Regions from separate parts of the Planococcus sp. S3-L1 genome, predicted to be linked through region 2. Evidence: predicted binding sites of a transcription regulator. Region 2 holds the regulator's gene; the other holds the start of a gene.
The links. Region 2 encodes CtsR, which represses protease genes until heat stress. Its sites were predicted from a motif close to ATGGTCAATAAAGGTCAAACA; they were not measured.
Positions count from the first base shown of each region.

Region 1: QMF37_RS02740 (ATP-dependent Clp protease ATP-binding subunit) is a predicted target of CtsR. The motif match lies at 1,331-1,351, and genes of this name have one in related genera.

Region 1 is NZ_JASISN010000002.1:130,212-138,320, forward strand. It holds gene QMF37_RS02730 (prolyl oligopeptidase family serine peptidase) at 74-841, shown strand; gene QMF37_RS02735 (metal-sulfur cluster assembly factor) at 907-1,215, shown strand; gene QMF37_RS02740 (ATP-dependent Clp protease ATP-binding subunit) at 1,370-3,511, shown strand; gene QMF37_RS02745 (YjzD family protein) at 3,543-3,728, opposite strand; gene QMF37_RS02750 (beta-ketoacyl-ACP synthase III) at 3,916-4,848, shown strand; gene fabF (beta-ketoacyl-ACP synthase II) at 4,876-6,111, shown strand; gene QMF37_RS02760 (ABC transporter ATP-binding protein) at 6,416-7,432, shown strand; gene QMF37_RS02765 (ABC transporter ATP-binding protein) at 7,419-8,109, shown strand, end outside.
Region 2 is NZ_JASISN010000016.1:57,734-65,842, reverse strand. It holds gene QMF37_RS13910 (hypothetical protein) at 102-248, shown strand; gene QMF37_RS13905 (CtsR family transcriptional regulator) at 1,036-1,506, shown strand; gene QMF37_RS13900 (UvrB/UvrC motif-containing protein) at 1,519-2,052, shown strand; gene mcsB (protein-arginine kinase McsB) at 2,042-3,133, shown strand; gene QMF37_RS13890 (ATP-dependent Clp protease ATP-binding subunit) at 3,130-5,592, shown strand; gene radA (DNA repair protein RadA) at 5,654-7,030, shown strand; gene QMF37_RS13880 (PIN/TRAM domain-containing protein) at 7,124-8,109, shown strand, end outside.

The sequences.
Region 1 (8,109 bases), on a different contig from region 2:
TCGCTAGAGAGAATCGGCGTTTGCTGGGAATCGAGAAGATTGGTACGATTAGAGGTGAAGGAAGTGATTTTAGTTGAGAGTTCAACGACAAATTTGGGGGCACATACCGTTGCTTCATATAACACCAGATCAATGCGAAAAAGTCGCATTGCCAACGGTTGTCTTTTTTCATGGCCATACGAGTGCAAAAGAACATAACTTGCATTACGCTTACCAATTGGCTGAAAAAGGACTTCGTGTAATTTTGCCGGATGCGCATCTTCACGGTGAACGAAGTGAAGGATTGGATAATGTTCAGATCAGCCTGCGATTTTGGGAAATTGTTCTGACGTCTATAGAAGAATTAGCCTTTTTACACAAAGAACTGCACAAGCAAGACTTAGTAGTTGGAGAACCAGGAGTAGGTGGCACTTCTATGGGTGGGATTACCACTCTAGGAGCAATGACAGTTTATCCGTGGATTTCAGTAGCTGCAGTAATGATGGGTGCAGGGAATTATGTAGAATTAGCGCAAGCACAAATGGCCCAATATGAATCAAGAGGATTCAAGCTGCCAGTTAGTGAAGAAGAGCGTGAACGAATGCTTTCGACTTTAGCGATTTTTGACAGTGTTCAACATCAAGCGAAGTTTAATGGCCGTCCCATTTATTTTTGGCACGGCGAACAAGATATGACGGTACCTTTTGAACCAACTTATCGCTTGTATAAAGAACTTAAGAAGCATTACGAAGCGGTACCAGAAAAAATAACCTTTACTCGGGAAAGAGAAGCGGGACATGCAGTAAGCCGAAAAGGGATGCTTGAAGCGACAGAATGGCTCGCGAAGTATTTATCTAACTAAGCATGTCGATTCCATTTTCATATGAAGTTTGTTAAGATAGTTTTAATAGTAAGGGAGGGATTTAGATGGATCAAGATATGAAAGATAGTATGATGGGTGCGTTAGAAACAGTAATCGATCCTGAACTAGGAGTCGATATTGTTAATCTTGGGCTTATCTATGATGTGATGTTGACAGAAGATGGTTTTGCCGTAGTGACGATGACGTTAACGTCTATGGGTTGTCCAATGGGACCACAGATCGTGCAAATGGTTAAAACTGCTTTGTATGAACTACCTGAAGTAGAAGAAGTCGATGTAAAAATCGTCTGGCAGCCAGTATGGGGCAAAGAACATATGTCACGCTATGCAAAAATGGCACTTGGCGTTCGATAAATAGTACGTAAAAAACCCTCATTGGATTTATTCCAGTGAGGGTTTTTTGTTTGATACGAGTACTAAAAAAAGGTCGAAATAATTGCTTAACAGTGAATAATTAGCTATAATTTAATTAGTCAAAGATAGTCAAACTTTTAAAGGAGTGGATAAAATGGTTCAATCCCAGAATAACGAAGAACAAAAATCTCCATTGGAGCAGTTTGGCCGGAATATGGTTGAACAAGCGCAATCAGGAAAAATGGATCCTGTTATCGGTAGAGATCAGGAAATCCGTAATGTAATTCGAATTTTATCGCGTAAAACAAAAAATAACCCCGTGTTGATTGGTGAACCAGGTGTTGGTAAAACAGCAATTGTTGAGGGATTAGCTCAACGCATTGTTCGTAACGACGTACCAGAAGGATTAAAAAACCGAACCATTTACGAACTCGACATGAGTGCGTTAATTGCTGGTGCTAAATACCGTGGAGAATTTGAAGAACGATTAAAAGCCGTTTTAAAGCAAGTGAAAGATAGCGAAGGTCAGATTATTTTGTTTATCGACGAAATTCATACGATTGTTGGAGCAGGGAAAACTGAAGGAGCAATGGATGCAGGGAATATGCTGAAGCCCATGCTTGCTAGAGGAGAACTGTATTGCATTGGTGCGACTACGCTAGATGAGTATCGCATGCATATCGAAAAAGATCCGGCTTTAGAACGACGTTTTCAACAAGTACTGGTGCGCGAACCGTCTGTTGAAGATACGGTATCGATTTTGCGTGGCTTAAAAGAACGTTTTGAACTACATCATGCTGTTCGAATTCATGACCGTGCGATTGTCGCAGCGGCTGCTATGTCGGACCGCTACATTACAGAACGCTTTTTGCCTGACAAAGCCATTGATTTAATTGATGAAGCTTGTGCGATGATTCGTACAGAAATCGATTCAATGCCTCAAGAACTTGATGAAGTAACGCGTCGTCTGATGCAGCTAGAAATTGAAGAGCAAGCGTTAATGAAAGAAAAAGACGTAGCAAGCAAAGCACGACTCGACACCTTGCGTAAAGAAATTATTGAACTGCGCGACTCTTCGTCTGGCATGAGAAGTCAATGGACGGAAGAAAAAGAATCATTGAAAAAAATTCAACAAAAACGTGAGCAATTAGACCAATTCCGCAGACAATTAGAAGATGCTGAAAATCGTTATGATTTGAATGCAGCGGCTGTCTTACAGCATGGCAAAATTCCCGAACTCGAAAAAGAATTAGTCGCACTAGAAGCCGCTTTAGAACAAGAGGGTACTGAGCGCTTACTGCGCGAAGAAGTAACGGAAGAAGAAATTGCAGGAATTGTCGCAAGGTGGACTGGAATTCCGGTAACAAAATTAGTAGAAGGTGAACGTGAAAAGTTATTGCGTTTAGGTGAGACGTTAAAAGAGCGCGTAATTGGTCAAGACAAAGCAGTCGAATTGGTTACAGAAGCTGTATGGAGAGCGCGTGCGGGTATTAAAGATGAAAGAAAACCGATTGGCTCTTTTATTTTCCTTGGACCTACAGGCGTAGGGAAAACAGAGTTAGCAAAATCGCTGGCCGCAAATCTATTTGATTCGGAAGATCATTTTATTCGAATCGATATGTCAGAGTATATGGAAAAACACAGTGTGTCACGTTTGGTCGGGGCACCTCCGGGATACATCGGTTACGAAGAAGGTGGCCAACTAACAGAAGCCGTGCGCCGGAATCCGTACTCCGTTGTATTGCTCGATGAAATTGAAAAAGCACACCCGGATGTTGCCAATATCTTACTGCAGATATTAGACGATGGCCGTATCACTGACAGCCAAGGACGATTAGTTAACTTCTCCAACACGGTAGTCATTATGACTTCTAATATTGGTTCTGCCTATATTAACGATGCGAGCAATGAACACGATATTGAAGACATTGTGATGGGAGAATTGCGCAGACATTTTAAACCTGAGCTATTGAACCGTATCGATGATATTGTTATTTTCCACGCACTTAACAACGCTCATTTTTATGGCATAGCGAAGAAAATGATTGCTGAACTAGCCGTTCGTATGAGTAAACAACAAATCAAACTAACCGTAGATGATTCAGTTATTGACTATATCGTTGAAGCAGGAACCGATCCGGTGTTTGGTGCGCGACCATTAAAACGCTTTATCCAGCGTACGATTGAAACAAATATTGCCCGGGAATTAATTGGAGGCGGAATTGTTGCCCATACCGAATTGGAATTAACCATGGACGATAATAAGCAAATTGTTATCAACAAAAAAGAAGCGTAATCCGGAATTCCGGATTACGCTTCTTTTCTTATTAGTGTTTTTCAGGAGTTGGTTCGCTAGGAATAACCGCTACCATAACGAAGATTAAAATTGAAAATACGATCGAAATGTAAACGCCGACCATAAAGTCGAAAGGTACGTTTTGTACTGCACTTACCACGTAGTTGACTAATGAAATCAGTAAGAATGACCAAAAAAATGTTCCAATATATTGCATCTAGTTTCACCTCTACATAGAATATCTAGTTTAATCATAGCATAAGCTCTTCAAGACAGAAAGAAAGATTGTAGAGAATGAATATTTTTTGTCGGAAATATGTCAGTTAGTTGAAATTGAGTATAGTATGGCGTATTATTAACACCAGGTACTAATATATGATGATAATTGAAATGAGGGACATAAGATGAATGCTGGAATAGTCGGTATGGGCAGATGCCTGCCAGAAGAAAGATTGACGAATTTTCAATTAGAGCAGCGCATGGATACGAACGACGAGTGGATCCGCACTATGACAGGCATAGAAGAACGTCGGATTGCAAAAGACGATCAGGACACTTCTGACATGGCGCGTGAAGCGGCAAAAAAAGCGATTGAAGATGCTGGTATTGATCCAGCTGAAATCGGTTTAATCTTAGTGGCGACGGTTACACCTGATCAACCTTTCCCATCGATGGCCTGTGTGATTCAGCAAGAAATAGGAGCTGTTAATGCTGCGGCTATGGATATTTCAGCTGCATGCGCAGGATTTATGTATGGAGTTATTACTGCAAAACAATTCATCGATTCGGATGTTTATAAATATGTATTGGTTGTAGGTGTTGAAAAACTATCGAAAATTACTAACTGGGAAGATCGCAACACGGCTGTTCTTTTCGGAGATGGAGCTGGAGCTGCAGTTATTGGGAAAGTTTCTGAAGGGCGAGGTATTTTATCTTTTGAACTCGGTGCTGATGGTTCTGGAGGCAAACACCTCTATCAGGACGAGTATTTAGTAATGAATGGCCGCGAAGTCTTTAAATTTGCTGTGCGCCAAATGGGCGAATCTGCAATAAATGTCATCAAAAAAGCAGGTTTGGAAAAAGAAGATGTCGATTTTTTGATTCCTCATCAGGCGAACATTCGTATTATGGAAGCATCTAGAGAACGATTAGGCTTGCCAGTTGAAAAAATGTCAAAAACAATTCAAAAATATGGTAACACTTCAGCAGCTTCAATCCCAATTTCTCTTGTCGAAGACTTAGAAGAAGGCCGTGTTAAAGACGATGATGTTATCGTGATGGTTGGATTCGGTGGCGGCTTGACTTGGGGCGCTATTGCTATGAAGTGGGGCAAATAATTAGGTATGCGAAAGGAAGAAGATAGAATGGAAAATCGCCGTGTAGTTATTACGGGAATTGGTGCTGTAACACCGTTAGGTAACAATATTGAAACTACTTGGGAAGCTGTTAAAAGTGGTAAATCTGGAGTCGGTCCCTTAACACGATTAGATGCAGATTTGTATTCAGCGAAAGTGGCTGCAGAAGTAAATGACTTTTCGATAGAAGATTATATTGAAAAGAAAGATGCTCGGAAAATGGACCGTTTTACGCATTATGCGCTAGCTGCTTCGATCATGGCAATGAAAGATGCCAAGCTTGAACTAGATGACAAAACAGCTTTGCGGACAGGTGTGTGGATTGGTTCGGGTATTGGCGGTATGGAGACAATCGAAAGTCAAATGAATGTACTAAATACGCGAGGCGTTCGTCGCATTAGTCCGTTCTTAATTCCGATGATTATTCCGGATATGGCTTCTGGCCAAGTATCAATTTACTTTGGTGCTAAAGCAATCAACTCTTGTTCAGTAACAGCTTGTGCTTCAGGCACTAATTCGATTGGTGATGCGTTTAAAGTTATTCAACGTAACGATGCAGATGTGATGATTTCAGGTGGAGCAGAAGCGCCTATCACGCAATTATCTGTAGCTGGATTTACAGCAAATACAGCTTTGACAACAAACACAGATGCCGCTACAGCATCTCGTCCATTTGATAAAAACCGCGATGGCTTTGTCATTGGAGAAGGCGCAGGTATCGTTATTCTTGAAGAATATGAACATGCGATAGCACGAGGTGCTACGATTTATGCGGAAGTCGTTGGCTATGGTTCTACAGGAGATGCTTATCACATTACTGCTCCTGCTGAAGGTGGCGAAGGTGCAGCTCGTGCAATGGCACAAGCTTTGGCAGATGCAGGCGTTGAAACTACGGATATTGGATACATTAATGCACATGGTACCAGTACGGCTTATAACGATCTGTATGAAACAATGGCTGTCAAAACAGTCTTTGGCGAACATGCTTATAAATTAGGAATGAGCTCAACTAAATCCATGACAGGTCATTTGCTTGGAGCTGCCGGTGGAGTCGAAGCGATTTTCACAGCACTGGCATTACAAGAAGGCATTATGCCTCCAACGACAAATTACGAAACACCCGACGAACAATGCGATTTAGACTATGTTCCAAACACTGCACGTAAAGCAGAATTTGAATACGCGATGAGCAATTCACTTGGATTTGGTGGACATAACGCTTCGTTAGTATTCAAGAAAGTGTAACAAGACAAAAATGGCAATCTACGGGAGATCCTGTAGATTGCCATTTTTATGCTTATAAAAAGTAAAAGAAAAGAAAAAAACCCATAATTTTATAAAAAATGAAAAAAACTATCGACACCTTAAATTATTGTGCTATTCTAAATATAGTGAATAAAAGATGTGAACTCAATCATTACTAGAAAGACAAACGTCAATTTGAAGGCATTTTTTATCTGTTTAAGTCTGAATATTTAAACTATTAGGATATAAAGAATGTGAGACGTTAAAAGAAGTGGTAGAACGCTTTATTTTGAGGAGGATAAATGTGAATGAAGTTTTGCTTGAAATCAAAAATCTAAAAACGTCCTTTAGAATTAAAGATAATTATTATGCTGCAGTTGATGATGTTTCCTTGAATGTTAAAAAAAATGAAGTGTTGGCAATTGTGGGGGAATCTGGCTCCGGAAAAAGTGCATTTGCGTTCTCCATTATGGGTCTTCATACAAGAGCCCAAATAGAAGGCCAAATCAATTATAAAGGAAATAACTTAGTAACGGCAAATCCGGCTCAAATGAAAAAGTTGCGAGGCAGCGAAATGGGGATGATTTTTCAAGATGCGCTGTCTGCGCTAAATCCACTTATGGTAGTGGGCGCTCAGATTGATGAAGCGATATTCCTTCACAATCCGAAAAACTCAAAGAGTTTGAGAAAAAAACAAGTGATCAATCTATTAAACCAGGTCGGCATTCCGCGACCAGAAAAAACATATCATCAGTATCCACACGAATTGTCAGGTGGTATGCGTCAACGTATTGTGATCGCCATGGCCATCTCCAATCAGCCTGAGTTGCTGATTGCCGATGAACCGACAACTGCGCTGGACGTAACCATTCAATCTCAAATTTTGGATTTGATTAAAGAACTAAAAGAGACCATTCATGCTGGCATTATTCTGATCACGCATGATTTAGGTGTAGTCGCTGAAATGGCCGACAGAGTCGCTGTTATGTATGCCGGACAAATCGTAGAAATCGCTGATATCTATACCTTAATGGAAAACCCGAAGCATCCGTACACACGGTCATTATTAAATTCGATTCCAACATTATCAGAAGTGAAATCAGATCTTCATGTTATTCAAGGTGTGGTTCCTTCCTTACAAAAGTTACCGAGAACTGGCTGTCGCTTTGCTTCTCGTATCCCATGGATTGATGATTCTTCTCATGAGGCTTCACCTGAACTCCATGAGATAAGCACAGGCCACTTTGTGCGCTGTACGTGCTACAAGGATTTCTACTTTCCAGAAAAAGTCGAGGAGGAACACAATTATGTCGCTAATTGAAGTTGAAAATTTAAAAGTTCACTTTCCTGTTCGTGGCGGTGTCTTTCAAACGGTACAAGATCATGTCCGTGCAGTAGATGGCGTATCGTTCTCGATTGAACAAGGTCAAACTTATGGACTTGTTGGAGAATCGGGGTCTGGAAAGACAACGACCGGTCGTGCCATTATCGGATTAAATGACATTACTTCAGGAAAAGTTCTGTTTGAAGGTAGAGACTTGGCAACAGTTAGCAAAAAAGAGTACATTGATGTGCGAAAAGATATTCAAATGATTTTTCAGGATCCTTTCTCATCGCTCAATCCCAAAAAAAGAGTCGCAGATATAGTAGCTGAACCACTCCGCAACTATGAAAAATTATCTGCAAAAGAAGAACGGATGCGTGTGCAAGAACTGATGGAATTAGTAGGACTTAGTCCAGAGGCTATTTACAAGTATCCTCACGAATTTTCTGGGGGGCAACGTCAACGAATCGGTATTGCCCGGGCAATTGCCTTAAATCCCAAATTGATTATTGCTGATGAACCTGTTTCTGCATTAGATGTATCGGTCCAAGCTCAAGTATTAAACTTTATGCGTGAAATCCAAAAAGAACTAAATTTAACGTATTTATTTATTAGTCATGATTTAGGAATCATTCGCCATATGTGTGACCATATTGGCATTATGTATAAAGGGA
Region 2 (8,109 bases):
TTGCTTCAAGGGTTTTTAAAAAAATGATTCCGTTAGTCAGTCATCGTAGAAATGATTAATCCATCTGCCTGCAATCCATCTTTACAAAGGAGTTCATTGGAATGTTCATTCAAGGCGCGCTGGGAAGGTGGGCCAATATCCGCAAAATAAATCGATATGTCGTACCGGTCGCACTATGGTTCCAATTGGAAAATTCCTTGCCACAATCAAACTTGATGGAATTAAACAAATTTCTTGGAACTCTTTGAAACCATTTATTCAACGGGGATTTAGTACCTCACGGCTTACGTCCTGCAGGTACCAAGGTGATGATCACTTTCGTCAGTCTTTCAACCCGTGTGATTACTGCACTTTTGTGGGGAGCACCTGCAATGGTGTTGCCTCGGATATGCTCGAACTTTTTTTGGAACGAAGGATAATTGGCTTTTCTTTCAGAAATATGCCGTTGGAACGCCTATTGCATCGGTGTTCCTGGTAGCCGTTGAGCTTTCGTTTCCCTTGCATTGGCAGTGCGGCAACATCAAGAAATCGCCTTTTGAACATGCGCTAGAGCGTGCGAATGGAATCATCTCTGCGTGGCCTAGAGTGACGTCTAGTGTTCAGTTCTGAGCTACCAAGTTTTTGATATAAAATTTTTTATTACTTCGGTAAAGCAACTAAAAGGCGACCACAGAGTTTCTTGTTTTTGTGACTAGGTTTAATAATCGCGGGTTGAGTGGCTCGGTTTCAGGAAATTGATGACATTGTAATTGGCTACAGGAAGCGATTCAGACGTTTGGCAATTTGCGCCACAGGTAGGGGGTAGGCTTCCATCACCGGTTCATCCGTGATCGCTCCTCCATTTTTCTTTGGTCGGAAAATACATAGTGAATTTACTACGAATGGCTTTTTTAGTTGTCGAACTTAAGTTTACAATCGGTGTGAGTAATCCTTTCGATACTTACTATTTGATATCTCTAAAAAGCTTGGTGTATAATTAAGTCAAATATAGTCAAAGTCAATTTCATCATATTATGTATTAAAGAGGTGAAGACGGTGCGAAACATTTCGGATGTAATTGAAGGTTATTTAAGACAAGTTATCGAATTAAGCGAGAGAGATCATATTGAAATTAAACGCAGTGAAGTTGCTGAAAAATTTCAATGTGTTCCTTCTCAAATAAATTATGTCATTAATACTCGATTCACTGTTGATCGTGGATATTTAGTAGAAAGTAAGCGTGGCGGCGGTGGATATATTCGTATTAAGAGAATTAGACTTCATCAAAAATCAGACGTAATTGCAGAAGTAATACAGAGGTTGGAACATGGAGCTACTCAAGTAATGGCAGAAGACATTGTTTTTAGGCTACTGGATGAAGAGATTGTTTCTAAACGAGAGGCAAAACTAATTCTAAGCGCAGTAGATCGTTCAACTCTTCTGTTGGCTCTTCCGATACGTGATGAAGTCCGTGCACGGATTCTTATAGCGATGCTTTTTACAATTAAATATGAATCGAACACTTAAAGAGGTGAAAAGATGATTTGTACTCAGTGCGGAGAACGTTCTGCATCAGTAATAGTGAAAAAACAGCAGCTAGGACAGGTGATGGAGCTTCAGTTATGTCATATCTGTGCTGCTGAAAATCATAGTATCAATATTGCTTTTGAACAGGATCCATTAGCTATTCACCAACTATTATCGAATTGGTTCCCTAATTCGCAAGCGACTATTAGCAGGCCAAAAAAAGAAGTGGCTATTTGTCCTTCTTGTGGCTTTACTTTTTCACATTTTCTAAAGCTTGGAAAATTTGGATGTGCTTCCTGTTATGATACATTTTCGTCACAACTCAATGAAATATTCAAGCGATTTCATAATGGCAATACAGAACATACGGGAAAAATACCCGCTTCTTACGGATCAACGTTAAAAATTAAAAAAGAGATTGAAAAACTTCGAAAGCAAATGCAGGTATCAATTCAAGAAGAAGAATTTGAAGAAGCTGCAAGATTAAGAGACGAGGTAAAACGATTAAACGTAACGCTTGAGGGGGGTTCACCAGATGGCAGTTGAACGGTTTCTCCAACCTCGGGCAAGCAGCTGGATGGCCAATGATGGTAGCAATGTAGATATTGCAATGAGTACAAGAATTAGATTAGCTAGAAATTTGAATGATTTTAAGTTCCCGTATGCCTTTACAGAAGACGAAGCACTTAAAGTGGATAAAGAAATTTCCTCTGTATTATTAGATAAAGGTAGTGAGTTAGATTATACTTTTAGCCATATCAATATTGACGAACTTGCCCAATTACAAAAAGAAGTACTTGTAGAAAAACATTTAATTAGTCCTTACCTTATGAATAGCTATCACCCGGGCTCTGTTTTATTGTCTGAAAACGAAGAGTTGAGTATTATGGTAAATGAAGAAGATCATTTGCGGATTCAAAGCTTGCAATCTGGATTTCAGCTTCAAAAAGCTTATCAAATAGCAAGTGAACTAGATACGTTATTAGAAAAGAATTTGTCTTATGCTTTTCATGAGAAGTATGGGTATCTGACTAGCTGTCCGACCAATGTTGGCACTGGAATGAGAGCTTCGGTTATGCTTCATTTACCGGCTTTGACTATGTCTCATCAGATTCAACGGATTATTCCCGCGATCTCAAGGCTTGGTATGGTAGTACGTGGTATTTATGGAGAAGGTAGCGAGGCGTTAGGAAATGTTTATCAAATATCCAATCAATTAACGCTTGGTAAATCAGAATATGAAATTCTTCAAGATTTGGAGAATATGACAGAACAGATTATCCAGCAAGAACGTAAAGCACGTGAAGCCATATTGTTAAACTCACCTTTAATGTTAGAGGACCGGGTGTATCGTTCGCTTGGTGTTCTTACCCATTCGAGACTGCTGACGACGGAAGAAGCTGCGACTTGTCTGTCAGATGTTCGATTGGGTATTGATTTAAAGATGATTCAAAATATGAATATGTCGATTTTGAATGAATTAATGATTTTTATGCAGCCGGCATTTTTGCAGCAATATGCAGACAAGCCACTGCAACCGAAAGAACGTGACTTTGCTCGGGCGAAGTTGTTCCGGGAGCGATTGAATAAAATAGATATGAATAGTGAAGGAGAGGATCTTGCATGATGTTTAATCGATTTACACAACGCGCACAAAAAGTTCTTCAATTAGCTCAAGAAGAGGCCATTCGCATGAAACATGAATCAATCGGTACAGAGCATATTCTTCTCGGTTTGATTCGTGAAGGTGGCGGTATTGCCGCAAAAGCTCTAGAAGCGATTGAAGTGAACACACAGTTGATCGAAGAAGGTGTTAAAGAATTAGTGGGTGTTGGCGAAAAAGACGTTGGTCCAATCGTTCATTACACGCCAAGAGCAAAAAAAGTGATTGAGTTGTCAGTTGATGAGTCCCGTAAATTGGGCCATTCTTATATAGGTACAGAGCATTTACTGTTAGCGCTTATTCGTGAAGGAGAAGGCGTTGCGGCTCGTGTGTTAGGAAATGCAGGTGTTAGCTTGAATAAGGCGCGCCAGCAAGTGTTGCAGCTTCTAGGGAGCAATGAGCAGGCATCAACAGGTACGAGTCCGAATGCTTCGGCAAACACACCAACTTTAGATGGCTTAGCTCGTGATTTAACGCAAGTCGCTCGTGAAGGTGGATTGGACCCTGTAATCGGCAGAAGTGATGAGATTACACGTGTCATTGAAGTGTTGAGCCGTAGAACAAAAAACAACCCGGTGTTAATTGGTGAGCCTGGTGTTGGTAAAACAGCGATTGCTGAAGGATTGGCTCAGCAAATCGTTAACAACGAAATTCCAGAAACGTTGCGCGACAAGCGCGTTATGGTTTTGGATATGGGGACAGTAGTTGCTGGAACAAAATACCGTGGTGAATTTGAAGATCGATTGAAAAAAGTGATGGATGAAATTCGTCAAGCAGGCAATGTGATTCTGTTTATCGATGAGCTTCATACATTAATCGGTGCTGGCGGTGCAGAAGGTGCAATTGATGCATCTAATATTTTAAAACCGTCACTATCACGCGGGGAACTTCAGTGTATTGGTGCGACAACGTTAGATGAGTACCGCAAATACATTGAAAAAGACGCAGCTCTTGAGCGTCGTTTCCAGCCAATTCAAGTAGATGAGCCTTCAGTAGAAGAATCCATTCAAATTATCCGTGGCTTGCGTGATCGTTATGAAGCGCATCACCGTGTGAAAATTACCGATGAAGCAATTGAAGCAGCAGCTAAGATGTCGGATCGCTACATTTCGGATCGTTTCTTGCCGGATAAGGCGATTGACTTGATTGATGAGGCTGGATCGAAAGTAAGACTTCGCTCGTATACGACTCCACCAGATTTAAAAGAGTTGGAATCTCGATTAGAAGCTGCACGTTCTGAGAAGAACGAAGCAGTCCAAAGCCAAGAGTTTGAAAAAGCGGCTTCGCTTCGTGACGCTGAACAGAAATTGCAAAACCAATTAGATAAAACGAAAAAAGAATGGAAAGAAAAACAAGGCAAAGAAGAGTCTGAAGTGACAGTAGAAGATATTGCGAAAGTCGTGTCTATGTGGACCGGTATTCCTGTATCAAAATTGGCACAAACAGAATCGGATAAGTTGTTGAACTTGGAGTCTATTCTTCACAACCGTGTAATCGGCCAAAATGAAGCCGTGACGTCTATTTCAAAAGCTATCCGACGTGCCCGTGCAGGATTGAAAGATCCGAAACGTCCAATTGGATCGTTCATTTTTCTTGGACCAACCGGTGTTGGTAAAACGGAATTAGCACGTGCCCTAGCTGAGTCTATGTTTGGCGATGAAGAAGCGATGATTCGTATCGACATGTCTGAATACATGGAAAGACATTCGACTTCTCGTCTAGTCGGTTCGCCTCCAGGTTATGTGGGTTATGAAGAAGGCGGACAGTTGACGGAGAAAGTTCGCAGAAAGCCTTATTCAGTCGTCCTGCTTGATGAAATTGAAAAAGCTCATCCAGATGTCTTCAACATTCTATTACAAGTTCTTGAAGATGGTCGATTGACGGATTCAAAAGGTCGCAGAGTCGATTTCCGTAATACGGTCATTATTATGACTTCAAACGTCGGGGCAGAAGAGCTAAAATACAATAAATACGTTGGCTTTAATTTAGATGATGCAAAAACGGATTATAAGGACATGAAAGGGAAAATGCTTGCTGAATTGAAAAAAGCATTCCGCCCAGAGTTCTTAAACCGTGTAGATGACATGATCGTCTTCCATTCTCTTGAAAAAGAAAACTTGAGAGAGATTGTGACGTTGATGACAAAACAATTGGTCGATCGCTTGAAAGAGCAGGATATCGATTTGGAGTTAACAGAAGCAGCGCTTGAAAAAGTGGCGAAAGAAGGATATGACCCAGAGTATGGAGCTCGTCCACTGCGTCGTTCACTTCAAAAACACGTAGAAGATCGTTTGTCAGAAGAGCTATTAAAAGGCACGGCTCTGTCAGGTCAAAAAATGATTTTTGATGTAGAAGGTGATGAATTTGTCGTTCGTACAAGTGAGTCTGAAAAAGAAAAAGAAGTAGCAATAGAAAAACAATAAGAACATTCCGCTCTCCGGAGTCACTTTCCGGCGAGCGGTTTTTCTATTTAAGGAGGTACACATGGCTAAGAAAAAGACGAAATTCATTTGTCAGTCGTGTGGCTATGAATCGGCTAGATGGATGGGGAAATGTCCGGGCTGTGCAGCATGGAATACGATGACTGAAGAAGTAGAAGTGGCTGCTCCTAAAGGGACGCGTGGTGCTTTTCAACATAGTGCGGCGGTTCCTCAAAAAGCGATACCGATTAATGCCATTGAAACGCAAGATGAACCACGAGTAGAAACAGAGCTCAGCGAATTAAACCGTGTGCTGGGTGGTGGAATTGTACCTGGATCACTGGTACTTATTGGAGGAGATCCCGGTATCGGGAAATCAACGTTGCTGTTGCAAGTTTCTGCGATGCTTGCAAATAGTGGGAACCGGGTATTATATATTTCCGGAGAAGAATCGATTAGACAAACTAAATTGCGTGCAGAGCGTTTAGATGCGTCATCTTCTGAGTTGTTTATCTACGCTGAAACAAATCTTGAATTGATTCATCACACGATTGAAGATGTAGCACCTGATTTTGTTATTATTGATTCAATTCAGACTGTTCACCACCCCGAAGTCACCTCTGCACCGGGTAGTGTGACGCAAGTAAGAGAAAGTACGGCAGAATTAATGCGAATCGCTAAAACAAAAAATATTGCCATTTTTCTAGTGGGACACGTAACCAAAGAAGGGCAAATTGCAGGACCTCGGATTTTGGAACATATGGTAGATACGGTGTTGTATTTTGAAGGCGAACGCCACCACACATACCGCATTTTACGCAGTGTGAAAAACCGTTTTGGTTCAACAAATGAAATCGCGATTTTTGAAATGCTTCAAAGTGGATTAAAAGAAGTGTTGAATCCATCAGAACTATTTTTACAAGAGCGGTCGAGTGGTTCGGCAGGCTCAACAGTCGTCGCTTCAATGGAAGGAACACGGCCGATTTTAGTTGAAATTCAAGCATTGGTGACTCCTTCAAGTTTTAATTATCCGAAACGGATGGCAACGGGAATTGACGTCAATCGAGTGACCTTATTGATGGCAGTTCTAGAAAAGCGCGTTGGTATGCTTTTGCAAGCGCAAGACGCGTACATTAAAGTTGCGGGTGGCGTAAAGCTTGACGAACCAGCGATTGATTTGGCTGTATTAGCAAGTATTGTTTCAAGTTTCCGAGACAAAGCGCCAAACGTTTATGATTGTATTATTGGAGAGGTCGGATTGACTGGTGAAGTTAGACGCGTATCGCGTATTGAGCAGCGCGTTCAAGAAGCAGCAAAACTAGGCTTTAAGCGTGCGATTATTCCAGCATCTAATTTAGGTGGTTGGGATTATCCAGAAGGAATTCGCGTAGTCGGTGTAGAAAGTGTTAACGATGCATTAAAAGAAATTTTTCCACAGTAAGGAGGCGATTTTGCCTCCTTTTATTTCTAAACAGGTGTCATTGGAGCGTTCTCGTTTTAAAATGTGTATAATTAAAAAAAGGAGGTGGAGCTTATGCTAAGACCTATTATTCAAATTATGTTTTTACTTATTGGTGCGACAATCGGAATTTTATTATTGCCATCTGCATTTGAACTTATTCCCCTTCTCGACAATCCGTGGATCAGCAACCCTTACGTAGCGGCAATTGTGGGGGCTCTTGTTTTTTTCTTGCTGTCTTTATTATTTGTCGATTCGCTAATCAATTTTATGAAATGGATGGAAGAGAAATTGCTACGTACTCCAACACCGGATCTGTTATTCGGGACGATAGGAATGGTCATTGGTCTTGTAGTAGCTTTCCTAGTGGGCTTTGCACTGAGTACGGTTGATATTCTTCTAGTTGCGACAGTGGCACCTTTAGTGCTTTCTGTAGTACTTGGCTATTTAGGTTTCCAGGTAGGATTTAAAAAACGTGAAGAGATGTTGTCTATGTTGACGCCGGCTAGATTTGCACCAGCGAAAAAGCCAGAGCCAGAAGAGCCTGTTGAAAAAGTTTCTTATAAATTGCTTGATACGAGTGTCATCATCGATGGTCGGATTGCCGATATCTCAGCAACCGGTTTTATGGAAGGTACGTTTGTTGTGCCGCAATTTGTGCTGTCTGAGTTGCAACATATTGCCGATTCTTCCGATACTTTAAAACGTACGCGAGGCAGACGTGGGTTGGATATTTTAAAACGGCTTCAAAGCGAACGTGTCGATGCGATTATGATCACGGAAGAAAGTTTTGACGAAGTGAGCGAAGTCGATTTAAAATTGATGCGCGCTGCGAAGAAAATGGGCGGCAAAGTCGTGACCAACGATTTTAACCTCAATAAAGTGTGTGAACTTCATAATGTTCCTGTTTTGAATATTAATGATTTAGCTAATGCTGTAAAACCTGTCGTGATTCCAGGAGAAGATATGCACGTCGTGGTTATTAAAGACGGCAAAGAGCAAAATCAAGGTGTTGCTTATTTAGATGATGGGACAATGATTGTCATTGAAGGCGGCAAAGG